DNA from 3 places in the Bacillus sp. JST-5 genome. Region 1 is predicted to be linked to each of the others. Evidence: predicted binding sites of a transcription regulator. Region 1 holds the regulator's gene; each other region holds the start of a gene.
The links. The regulator LexA, encoded in region 1, represses DNA repair genes until DNA is damaged. The targets are predictions, from matches to a motif close to CGAACATATGTTCG.
Positions count from the first base shown of each region.

Region 1 (4,220 bases):
TTTTACTAATTTTAATTCTTTTTGATATAACTGTGCTGCTAATTTATATTTTCTATTTTTAAAATAATAAGCACTTAATTCATGATAAATTTCGTATGAATATTGTAATTGACCTCTAGACTCAAATTCATCTGCTAGCAATAATAATTTCTCTAATAAAGAAGGTATTTTTGATGAATCTAATTTAATTTCTAAAAGTAAATATTCTTTTTTATTATTTTTAATTTGTTTCTTTAATTCATTGAACTTTTCAACTTGATTAGTTGTGGTGTAGATGTCTAGAATTGACCAATAAGAACTACTTGGGTCAATGCCGAGTTTTTCTTTTAATTCGATTGATTTTTGAAAATAATCAATTGATTTTTGATAGTCTTTTTTAGATTTATAGATTACTCCTATATTATGAAGTAAACGAGTTTTTACCTCTAAAAAATTGTAGGTATTTGCTATTTCCATAGTTTTGTATGCATAATTTAAAGCAGAATCATAGTCCGATTCTTTCCAGTATATTCCTAATAATATGTTATAAGTTTCAGCGATAAATTCCCATAAATGGTTATTAAAGAATAAAAGTAATGCCTTTTCTGCATGCTGAATTGCATGAACTCTTTTGTTTAAGTGGTGAAGGATGATTAGAATATTAAATTCAATAATAGCTCTAATTTTAGTAGGTAAGTCATACCTTTTCAAAGTTTCTAAATATTTTCGACTTTGCTCGTAATTTTTTACTTCAAAATATTGAAGAGACAACAAATAGACATAACATTGATGTATGTAACTTGGATAACTGACATCACCCTCCGTTACATAGTGTTTTACTAGCGAGAAGAATTCTTCGTAAGGTTCACCAGATTTAATGAGAAAGCAAGTTTTTAATATTATAAACAGTGTTTCTTGCTCGATGTTGGATATGTAGCCTTTATGATCGATGTAATCTACGATCTCTTTTGCTTTCTTTAAATCTGTGAAAATCAGATATAGGAGTTGACGTAGTGGTTGATCAATCGATGCATCTCTTTTTTCATACCACAACAAATAATCTTCTGGAACATCGTATTTCCTCGCTAGTAATATTAGTATATCCTCTGAAGGGTAAAATCGTCCATTCTCAATATTGCTTAAATGTGTCGATGAGAGGATTCCGGCGCCTGCTTGATCGAGAGAAAGTCCCGATTTTTTTCGAAGATAAGACAATCTTTTGCCTATATGCAAAATTGTCATCCCCTTTCCATGAAAAAAAGCATATATTTTAATATAATATTAATTTTTAAAAAAATAAAATTTTTTATTAAATGGGCACTATAAAAACTACATTTTTTTACAAATATGTAAACAATTCTATATTTTTCTCGTATATTTTTCGTCATTCGATATTTAATAAAACTTTATAAATTTCTTCAACCGACAATTGCACTATTTATCCATTAATTTCCTTTGTGGTCCTATTTACCTATTAAAATGTCACATAATTTCATCAAATATGAAAAGACCATCCTTGTCGGATGGTCAAAAAAGTCCTTTAATGAATTCTTCTGTAAACTCCAATGACTTTTCCTAAAATAGATACGTTACGAACAATGATAGGATCCATGGAGGAGTTTTCTGGTTGTAGGCGAATAAAATCTTTTTCTTTAAAGAATCTTTTGACTGTTGCCTCATCGTCTTCGGTCATTGCGACAACAATATCACCGTTGTTAGCTGTTTTTTGTTGGCGAACAATGACATAATCCCCATCAAGTATCCCCGCTTCAATCATACTGTCTCCCATAATCTCTAGCATGAAGATTTGTTCGTCATGCGGTGCGAAACTTTCTGGTAGAGGAAAATATTCTTCTATATTTTCAACAGCGGTAATGGGTTGTCCTGCTGTAACTTTTCCGATAATTGGGACATTTCGTACCGGAATGGTTGGAATATTATCTTCTTCTAAATTTAATATTTCTATGGCTCTTGGTTTTGTTGGATCACGGCGAATTAAACCTTTGCTTTCCAATCTTGCTAAGTGACCATGAACCGTTGAGCTAGATGCAAGCCCCACTGCTTGGGCAATTTCTCTTACGGAAGGCGGATATCCTTTTTCACGTACTGAATCTTTAATATATTCCAATATTTCTTGTTGACGTTTAGATAATTTAGTCATATAGCACACCTCAACGACTATTAATTAACTACATTGTAGCATGTTTTGGAAATAGATACAAACATAAGTTCGAATTTTTCTGTTGACACAAACATATGTTCTGTATAAAATTAAATTATCAAACAGAACATATATTCGTATGAGGTGAAAATCATGGTAGTGAAAAAAATATGGTCAAATTTTTCTTTTGTAATTATTTTCATGCTAATTTCGTTCGTATGTTTATATATAATGATTAACCGATTTTCTATGGTCCCTACACATGAAGATTTTGTTACAATTGTAGCTGGAGATCATGAAAATTTATGGGAAATGGCTGAACAATATAAACATCTTCACAATATGGATACTGATGAATTTATTCTATGGGTAAAAAAAGAAAATCAACTACAAACTTTTCGATTAGAAAAGGGTACGGAAATTGTACTTCCTATTCAAAAAGATCATCTAGATATTCGACATCTTGCAGGTGGAAATGAATAATGAATAATCAAAGAGCAATCATCTATTGTAGAGTTAGTACTAATAAAGATACTCAAGAAACTTCATTAATTAGGCAACAAGAGGAATTAACCCATTTTGCTAAAAAATTTGGTTTTCAAATTGTTGATACGGTATTGGAAAAAGCAAGCGGATATGACTTAGATCGTGATGGGATGTTGAAAATATTATCAATGGCGAAAGACGGTAGTTTTGATATATTGCTTATACAAGATGAAACAAGACTTGGAAGAGGAAATGCTAAAATTGTTCTTTTACATTGTTTAATGAAAGAAGGAATTTCTTTATATACAATTGATCAGAACGGAGAGTTAAAATTATCTGAATCCGATTCAATGGTTTTGAAAATTGTTAGTCTCGTTGAAGAGTATCAAAGAAAAATACATAATATTAAAATTCAGCGTGGGATGAAAAAAGCAATCGAAAAAGGTTATCAACCAGAGAAAAATTTTAAAAATCGTTCTTCCTCTGGTGGTAGGGATAAAAAAGAAGTTCCCATTGATGAAATTATCCAATTGCGAAATAAAGGATTAACATTTGCGGAAATCGCTTCTACTTTAAGGGGATTTGGATACGATATTTCAAAGGCTACCGTTCATCGCCGATTTCAAGAATATGAAAGAATGAATCCATCAAGTTCAAAGCTATAAAGTTGATTCTCTAGTAATTTTCTTGTAAGATGACTTTGTCACTTCATTTAAAAGGAGAATCTTACCGATGTTATCGAAAGATAAAATAAAGAGAATTAATGAATTAGCTAAAAAAGCAAAAAATGAAGGGCTAACGATGGAAGAAGCTAAAGAACAAACAAAACTTCGGAGTGAATATTTACAAGCGTTCCGTCAATCGATGAAAAACACTCTTCAAAATGTAACGATTATTGATCCTAACGGAAATGACGTAACTCCAGACAAAATAAAACAAATGAAAAATAAGAGACTTCATTAATTTTCATTAGTTACTTTCGGCAAACGAGTCATCGTTTGCTTTTTTAATGTTGAAGAAAATATAACTATTATCGTATAAGAACCCATTTTTCATTAAAACTAATAGAGAATGAAAAAACTATACTTCTTTTATTGTCTTCATTGCTTAAGACATATATTATAGAGGAGTAAGAAAATATAGGAAGGGATGTTTCCAATGTTTGACAGTATCGATCAACTTTCTATTAATGCAATACGTACTTTATCTATTGATGCCATTGAAAAAGCTAAATCCGGACATCCTGGAATGCCAATGGGTGCTGCTCCGATGGCATATACGTTATGGACAAGATTTATGAATCACAACCCAAAAAACCCAAGTTGGTTTAACCGTGATCGCTTCGTTTTATCTGCTGGACATGGATCGATGTTACTTTATAGCTTATTACATTTATCCGGCTATGACTTAACGATGGATGATATTAAAAATTTCCGTCAATGGCAAAGCCGTACTCCTGGACATCCAGAATATGGTCATACACCTGGTGTTGAAGCAACTACAGGTCCTTTAGGTCAAGGGATTGCAATGGCTGTAGGAATGGCTATGGCTGAACGACATCTTGCAACTGTTTATAACAAAGATGATTTGAATA
Region 1 covers NZ_JBYLHW010000020.1:30,602-34,821, reverse strand. The annotation lists gene AC3ASS_RS06270 (tetratricopeptide repeat protein) at 1-1,212, opposite strand, end outside; gene lexA (transcriptional repressor LexA) at 1,520-2,140, opposite strand; gene yneA (cell division suppressor protein YneA) at 2,294-2,623, shown strand; gene AC3ASS_RS06255 (YneB family resolvase-like protein) at 2,623-3,291, shown strand; gene AC3ASS_RS06250 (DUF896 domain-containing protein) at 3,359-3,589, shown strand; gene tkt (transketolase) at 3,785-4,220, shown strand, end outside.

Region 2 (4,220 bases), on a different contig from region 1:
TGAGACTTCGGACAAGAGGGGGGCAATTATGAAGCGAAAAACCGCCATATGGGCATTCGCCATTTTTCTTTTTTTTGGTTTTCTGATGTATGGGTATTTGTTTTACTTTGCCGATACAACGATTCCTGTTGAGTATAAAGGAAGTGCCGCGGATCCAGAACAATTTATGAATGCAAGAGAATTGGAACTTTCCGAGGAATACTCTACAATTCGAAATTTACTATTTTTTCTAGAAATACCTTATGAGTGGTTGGTTTATTTACTTATCTTAATTTTTGGATTTTCTAAGGCGTTTGAAAAATGGGCTTATTCATCATCCAAATGGCTGATTATGCGAACAATCATTTATACTTTTTGGTTATCCATTTTTTCGTTTTTAGCGTTTTTTCCATTTGCATTTATTCGGTACGTATTGGCGAAAACGTATCATATATCAGTTGAGACTTTTTCATCTTGGATGAAAAGTGAAATGATAGATTTTTGGGTAAATTGGGGATTTTTTATTATTATTACTTTTGCCATCTACTGGCTTATTCAAAAGAATGAAAAGAGATGGTGGTTTTATAGCTGGTTACTTTCTATCCCTTTTACAGTTTTTCTTATGTATATACAACCAGTTATCATCGATCCGCTTTATCATGAATTTTCCCCGTTAAAAAATAAAGAATTGGAAGAGAAAATATTGAATTTTGCCCAAAGAGCGGGAATACCCGCAGAACACGTGTTTGAAGTAAACATGTCTGAAAAAACGAATGCCTTAAATGCTTATGTGACTGGTGTTGGATCCAATTCGAGAATCGTTCTTTGGGATACTACATTGAACCGGTTGGATGAAGACGGAGTTCTCTTTATAATGGCACATGAAATGGCGCATTATGTGGAAAAGCATATTTATTTTGGGATAGCTGGTTATTTGTTGTTATCATTCTTCGGCCTGTTTCTAACAGCGAAACTGCTAAAATGGATTGTAGAACGATTTGGCCCTGTATTAAATATTACTTCTTGGAAAAATATCAGTTCTTTACCGCTCATTTTATGTATTATTTCAGTTTTGTCATTTTCATCAAGTCCTTTAAGTAATGCAGTAAGCAGATATCAAGAAGTTAGAGCAGATCGTTATGCGATAGAAATGACAGAAAATCCAAAAGCTGCGATCGAGTCGTTTCAAATATTAACGAAAACGGGTTTAAGCCAAGTAAATCCACCTGCTCTTGTTAAATGGTTTCGTTATACACATCCGACCATGTTAGAAAGAATTACTTTCATTGAAAATTACCAATCCGAACAATATGAGGAAGAAAAAAATGCTGTCCGTTAACTGGACAGCATTTATAATGACCGTATTCTTTAGGGTGATTGTTTCGTTTTAGGCATTTAATTTTTGGTTGATGTCTTGAAGACGCTTTGTTAACTCAATAAAGGATTGGTAGTCTCGGACATCTAGAGCATGATCGATATTTCGCTTCAGACGATTTTTCTCTGCTTTTAATGTAATTTCACTTAAAAGCATTTCAATAAAAAAATTTTGTTCCGTCCTTTCTATTTTCTTCTGAATACTCATCGCTGTCTCTTTCATTAACTCTGTATACGATTTTCTTACCTTCATTCTCCCTCACCCCATTTGCTTTTTTCTATTATATGAGGTAGAACACAGATATTCAACTTAATATTATAAATGTTAAGAAAAATATTTTTTTAAAGAATTTTTAAATAAATAGGTCGTTTCTCTTATAAATATGTTATAATATGTATGAATTTGAAGAAAATTGAAAAGGAGTTGGTTTTGTGGATAATGTAAGCCATTCTTTCATTGAAGAGTATGAAATCAATCCTCAAACAATGGCAATTTTCCCTGTAGAGTATGGAAGCAAAATTTACTCAAAAATATTAGAAGAAGATGATGAAGTATTATCGCCTTTTAAACCGCTAGATATTATTAAAAAAAGTTGTCAATACTTTGGAGCAAGCTTCGATGGCAGGAGAGAGGGAACTAAAGAATTAATCGGAATTACTCATAAAGCCCCAATCGTTATTGATACGAACACCTCTATTTATTTCTTTCCGACCACTTCTCCAGTGAAAATCCAATGTATTTGGTTTTCCCATGAACACATTTTATCCCATCGTAAAGATTCCTTAAATCAAACGGTTGTTGTATTTCGTAATAAACAAACGATGACCATTCCTATTTCATATCGGTCTTTTCAAAATCAAGTGCTTAGAACGGCATTGCTAAAAACAAAATTAATGCAAAGAATTTTAGAAGCAGAGAGGAAAACATCATTATATTATCGAACGGAATGGAAAGGGGAAGCATCTGATAAAAGAGGAACTTACCGTATTTCTTTTTTATAGAGAGGGTATTGATACCGTTCATAAAAGTAATATTTAAGTAATTCCTCTACTTTATTACGAAGTCTTGGATTGAAATAATTATGGTATTCCTCAAAGCCTTTATAGACAAATAGAAATGTCGTAAAGTCTTGATCGCGGCCCACTTCCTCTACACGGTATCCTTGTTTTTTCATCTCCCTTTTCACCTCGCTTAATTCCTTTTGCACTGTTTTTATTGTCTCCTCAATTATCATCACGTATGGGGATTGTATTTTAAAAGGTGCATTTTTTACGACAATTAAATCTCTCATTAGTACTTTAATAACCATTGGATAATAAATGGCTTTCTCCATTAGATCACGGTCATTATCAGGTATGCGTGTCATTATTCTCACCTCATAAGAACATATGTTCGTATAATAAATATATATAAATGATGGAGAGAAAGCAAGATATTTTCCTTTCGTAGTTTATGAAAGAAAAATAAAAAAATTTAAAATACAGAAGGGAAATTATTTTGATTGTCGAAATATATAGATGATTCATAAAACTAACTACTATAAAAGAAGGGTGAAATGATGGGAAAGAAACGAGGCATACTTGCGGAAGACTTATACGAATTAAAATCTGTAGCTGATCCAAACCTTTCTCCTAATGGAGATCAATGTCTTTTTGTGGAAACAACTATTGATAAAGAAAAGCACGAATATCGTTCAAACTTATATATGATAAATATAAATACAAAAGAACTTCAACAATGGACATATGGGAATGACCGAAATCATTCTCCGCGATGGTCACCAGACGGAAAAAAGGTTGTTTTTGTATCCAATAGAAGTGGGAAAAATCAACTATATTTGTTGCATACGAATGGAGGAGAAGCAGAAAAGATTACAGATCTCCATTGTGGAGCATCTAATCCCGTTTGGTCTCCTGACGGAAAGAAGATTGCCTTTTCAGTCATATTAGAAAAGGGAGAAACGTTAGATAAGCAAAATGAAAAAAAGGAAAAAGACGAAAAAAAAGTTCCAGAGGCACTTGAAGTTGACCGAATGAAATATAAATCAGATGCCAGTGGCTTTTTTACAGGGAAATATCAACAAATTGCAATATTAAATGTAGAGACGAAAGAATTAGAGTTAGTTACAGAAGGAGAGCGTCATTATTCATTCCAAAGTTGGTCACCAGACAGTACACAAATTGCTTACAGTACAGATATGGATGATGATGTTGACTTTTCTTTTAAAAATGACATTTTTATTTATAATTTACAAACAAAACAAGTAGAACAAGTTACAAAAAGTACAGGATATTTTGGTGGATTCGAGTGGGCTCCTAATGGTAAAGTGGCAGCATTTATTGGAAGTGAAAGAGAGTTTGAAAATGCTACGTTAACAAGACTTTGGATCTACGATGTACAATCTAAAAACATGAAATGTATTACAACCGATTGGGATGTTGCAGTAGGAGATTATGTTGTCGGTGATTTTCAACAAGGGGTAAATTCACCGGGAATCTGTTGGAAAAGTGACTCAAATGGCTTTTATTTTACTGCTTCAGATCAAGGAAATACAAACGTATATTATTCGGATTTAAATGGTGAAGTAAAGCAAATAACAAAAGAACAGGGACATATTTACGGTCTTACCATTTCAAAAAATAATGAAAAAGCTATAGCAACGGTAAGTTATCCAACAGCACCAAGTGACGTCTATATTCTTGATTTAATCACTGGTCAGTTAGAAAAAATAACTGATGTTAACGGAGAATTTTTATCGAACATCCTATTGTCTAATCCTGAGCCGATACAATTTAAAGGTGCAGAAGGATGGATTGTTCATGGATGGATAATGAAGCCGGTAGGATTTGAAGAAGGAAAAAAATAT
Region 2 covers NZ_JBYLHW010000047.1:15,398-19,617, reverse strand. The annotation lists gene AC3ASS_RS10055 (M48 family metallopeptidase) at 29-1,318, shown strand; gene AC3ASS_RS10050 (IDEAL domain-containing protein) at 1,367-1,606, opposite strand; gene AC3ASS_RS10045 (competence protein ComK) at 1,786-2,355, shown strand; gene AC3ASS_RS10040 (YhjD family protein) at 2,334-2,720, opposite strand; gene AC3ASS_RS10035 (S9 family peptidase) at 2,913-4,220, shown strand, end outside.
Region 2: the regulator LexA is predicted to act here: its motif matches at 2,736-2,749, upstream of AC3ASS_RS10040 (YhjD family protein).

Region 3 (4,220 bases), on a different contig from region 1:
ATACAATTGATGAATTTTTACTTACTTACGTTTTGAAATTTCAAGATCATTAGAACATGCCTCTAATGATCTTTTATTGTTCATATAAACTCATTCGAGAATGAAACATTTGCTGTTTGCTTTTTAATTGGAAACTTTTTGTTGTCTCTGAATAGTCCAGCTGCATTTCATCATCAAAAAAGATCATACTTCCCTTATTGATATATATAGGAAAGGGCGAATTCGTAATCATTTGAACATCATAGCGATCTAAATCAGATCCAATGGTTAACGCTGTCACTCCATTAACTCCACACCCACATCCGTCAGTATCATACGTTAATTTCACATATTGGTTTTGTTTTAATTTTTCTTCGATCTTTTTTATCGCTAACTCACTCAAGTTCAATTTTATCATAGCGATTCCTCCTATCTTCTCTCGTAGTATATCTATTTTCTTTTCTTCGGTAAAGAAACTTAGCTTGCAAAAATTGTGAATACCCTTTACTCTGATGAAAAGAGAGCTTTTTGAAAGGATGTGGAGGATTTGGAAAAAGTTCAGATTAAAGTAAATGACAACGGATCGCTACGTGTAACAGGGGATGTTGAATTAATTGACGCAGAAGGTAATCGTTTTGTTACAAAAAAAACATTTTCCCTATGCCGTTGCGGGCTGTCTAATAACAAACCTTTTTGTGACGGATCTCATAAAGGCAAGTTTGAGTCCGTTGTACGTGCAGAAAAATCCGAATAATTTTTAGGGAGAAGTGATTCCTCTTCTCCCTTATTCCTCTATCAGCTGTACATCTTCTATATCAGACATAGGAATATGATGTTTTTTCCCACCTTCATCCATCATGATCATCATCTTCGTTAACACATCATACTTATCCAGCTTTCCCGCCAAATGTTTATGACGTTTATGTTCATAATAAGTAACATTTATTTTATAGCTGTATTCCATCGCGATGTTCATGATACGATTCATTTCTTCAATCTTTTGCTCGTCTAATTGCACTTTTGACTCCCATTGATCTTCCTCTTTCCAATCACGCAAAAGTTTTACATGCTCTGGGAGCATCATCGACGTCCACTTGATTCTGCCACGATCACGAATCACGCCTTATCCCTCCGTTTTTTATGCCTTATGACCGCCGACTAACTTCGCACGGTATTTTGCTGTTCCACCTTCTGTATAAGAAACCGCTCGCAAAAGGGCATCAGGACCAAATCGACTCCGAATTCGATCAACAACATATCCTAATTCTCGTTGTTTCCATCGATTTGGTTCAAATAAGCTCAACTGAATCATTTCATCAGGGACGACATTGGATAATGATACTGATATTTGCCGAACGGTTCTTCCATCGTAATGTTTCGAGAAAAGTTCTAAACATACAGCATACAAATCCATTGTAATATTCGTTGGTTCTTTCACCGTTTTTGATCGATAAAATCCCCCGCCTAACTCTTCATGACTGTAGCCGATGCCGAGACTGACAGTTCTCCCCGCCATTCGATGAGTTCTTGCTCTTCTTGCGACTTCTTCGCACATTTCTAATATAACATGCCTAATTTCATCTTCTTTTTTATAATCACGAAGTAAAATTTGACTCTTTCCAAAACTGATTTGTCCATCCATAATCGGAGCACCTATCTCAGAAAGATCTACCCCCCATGCATGATAATAAAGTTGGTTACCCATAATTCCAAATTTTTCTTCTAACTTTTTTAACTCATATCGTGCAAGCTGACCGACTGAAAAAATGCCCATGCTGTTTAATGTTCGCTCTACTCTTTTTCCAATTCCCCACATTTCTCGTAATGGAGAGACAGGCCAAAGTTTTTTTGGCACATCTTCATACGACCAAACAGCAATTCCTTCCTTTTTCGCTTCTAAATCAAGCGCCAGCTTAGCAAGAAGCATATTCGGCCCTATTCCGATGGAACATGGAAGCTGAAATTCCCGCTCCATATCTTTTTTGATTTTTTCGGCAATCGTATAAGCATCACCCCAAAGGTGTAGCGTTCCATCCACTTTTAAAAAACTTTCATCAACGCTATATGTGTGAATACATTCTTTTGGAACATAGCGATGAAACAAGCGAGAAATTTCCGTCGATACGCGTAAATATGTCCCCATTTTCGGCTCAACAAGTTCAATTCGGGGGTCATTTGGAATTTCAAATAACCGCGACCCTGTTTTGATCCCAAACTCCTTTTTCAAACGAGGAGAAGCTGCCAATACAACGCTTCCGGGACGATTTTTATCACCGACAATCGCAATGTAACAGTTTAACGGATCCTTTCCCTCTATGACTGCCGAACAGCTTGCATAAAAACTTTTAATGTCCACACATAAAATATGCTGACGTGGCAATGTATCGTAATCAACCATGCTCCTCACCTCACCAAACATATGTTCGATTATATTCTATTCTATATCTTATACGAATATACGTTCGTGTTTCAATGGGAATTTGTGCAAAATGACTCATGAAAAAAGATATAGAAAGTGGAGTTTTTAAAAAAGAGCATCCAAATGTGGTAATAAAAATCAGGAAATTATTAACATTTCTTGAGTAAAAATAAGGGGGATCATATGAAGAAAACATTTAACGATTGATAAGTTTTATTTATCGCCTTAATCGGATTAGTTATTTTTACTGTTTACAGTAAAATGTTTCGTAAATATAGCGACAAAAAAACAGAGGGGAAAGACTCTGTTTCAAACGAATTATTTTATTTCTTCTAACTTCGCTTCATCAACGTAATACATATATTTTAGCAGTTTACTTCCATGTGTAAATGAGAACAATTCCATTTCATACGCATTTTTCTCAGGTGAAAAATGAAACTTTTTTAAAATCAATGGTTTTTCATAACGATCAAGTGCATCCTTTAACATCGCCGAAACAGCAATGCTTTCCTTTTGACTCGTTTCATCAACAAAAATTTTCAATTCGACGGCATCGGCTTGAGCAGGAAACGATTCACGAATCTCTCCTGAATGGAATGGCTGTACTTTCATTCCTAATTCCAGATCAGAAAACAAAAATCTATTTCCATCTGAATCAATGATAATCGTATCCTTATTAGTGGTATAAAAAATATCTCCAATGAGTACCCTCTTTCCTTCAATAGCCGTAATAAAACCAGTAGGACCACTAACACCTTTTTCGTGATTAGGAGCTTTCCCATTTGCCATTAAATCAAAACTATTTCTCCCACAAGCTATTAATAATAATGAAGCTAACAAACAAACGATGAAAAACTTTTTCATCCCATTTCACCACCTTTATCATAAAGACGAAGCTAATAAGAAATACGTTACAATTTTATTTTTTATTTAACAAATTTCCCGCCACTTTATCCGCAATAGAAGGAAACAACTGATATAAAACACTTCCTACATTCATCCAACGTGGTACATTTAATTCCCGTTTTGGCTTTATCATTAATTGGACGATTTTTTCTGCAACATCATCCGGCTTAAGCATAAATTTTTTTACATTTTTCACATAGTTTCCTGATCGATCCGCAACATGAAAAAAATTTGTTTCTATTGGTCCAGGATTTACCGATGAAACATAAATGTTCGTTTTCGAAAGTTCCATCCGCAAACTATTCGTAAATCCTAATACGGCATGTTTCGTAGCGGAATAACCACTGGATTTGGGTGTTGCTAGTTTACCGGCTTGTGAGGCAATATTAATAATATGCCCTTCGTTTCTTTCTATCATAGAAGGAAGAACTTCCTTCGTACAAGCCATCAACCCGATCACGTTCACCTCAAACATTTGTTTAATCTCCTCTAAATTTGCATCTATAAATGAATCAAAGATTCCAAATCCAGCATTATTTAAAAGTATATCGATATGATGTACATCTTTGAAAATTTGTTGAAAAACAACTTTTACTTGATCGGTATCACTAACATCGAGCGAATAATAGAGACAATCAACGGAAAATAATTGATGAAGTTGTTCAGAGAGACGTTTTAGTTTTTCTGTAGATCGTGCAATTAATATAGGTCTAGCTCCTAGCTTTGCAACGTTATAAGCTACTTTTTCACCGATGCCTGAGGAAGCACCTGTAATCACAATGTTTTTGTTGTTAAGCTCTTTCATATCACACCTCAATATTCACCAAAATTTTCTTGTTATCTAATATTTTATACAATAGCTTGCTAAATAAATAGAATCGAGAAATTTGTTATCGTGGATGATAAATTCGTCATA
Region 3 covers NZ_JBYLHW010000002.1:12,408-16,627, forward strand. The annotation lists gene AC3ASS_RS00770 (alpha/beta hydrolase) at 1-53, shown strand, start outside; gene AC3ASS_RS00775 (iron-sulfur cluster biosynthesis family protein) at 74-397, opposite strand; gene AC3ASS_RS00780 (CDGSH iron-sulfur domain-containing protein) at 527-733, shown strand; gene AC3ASS_RS00785 (YolD-like family protein) at 764-1,099, opposite strand; gene AC3ASS_RS00790 (Y-family DNA polymerase) at 1,118-2,377, opposite strand; gene AC3ASS_RS00795 (hypothetical protein) at 2,717-3,262, opposite strand; gene AC3ASS_RS00800 (SDR family NAD(P)-dependent oxidoreductase) at 3,318-4,109, opposite strand.
Region 3: the regulator LexA is predicted to act here: its motif matches at 2,431-2,444, upstream of AC3ASS_RS00790 (Y-family DNA polymerase).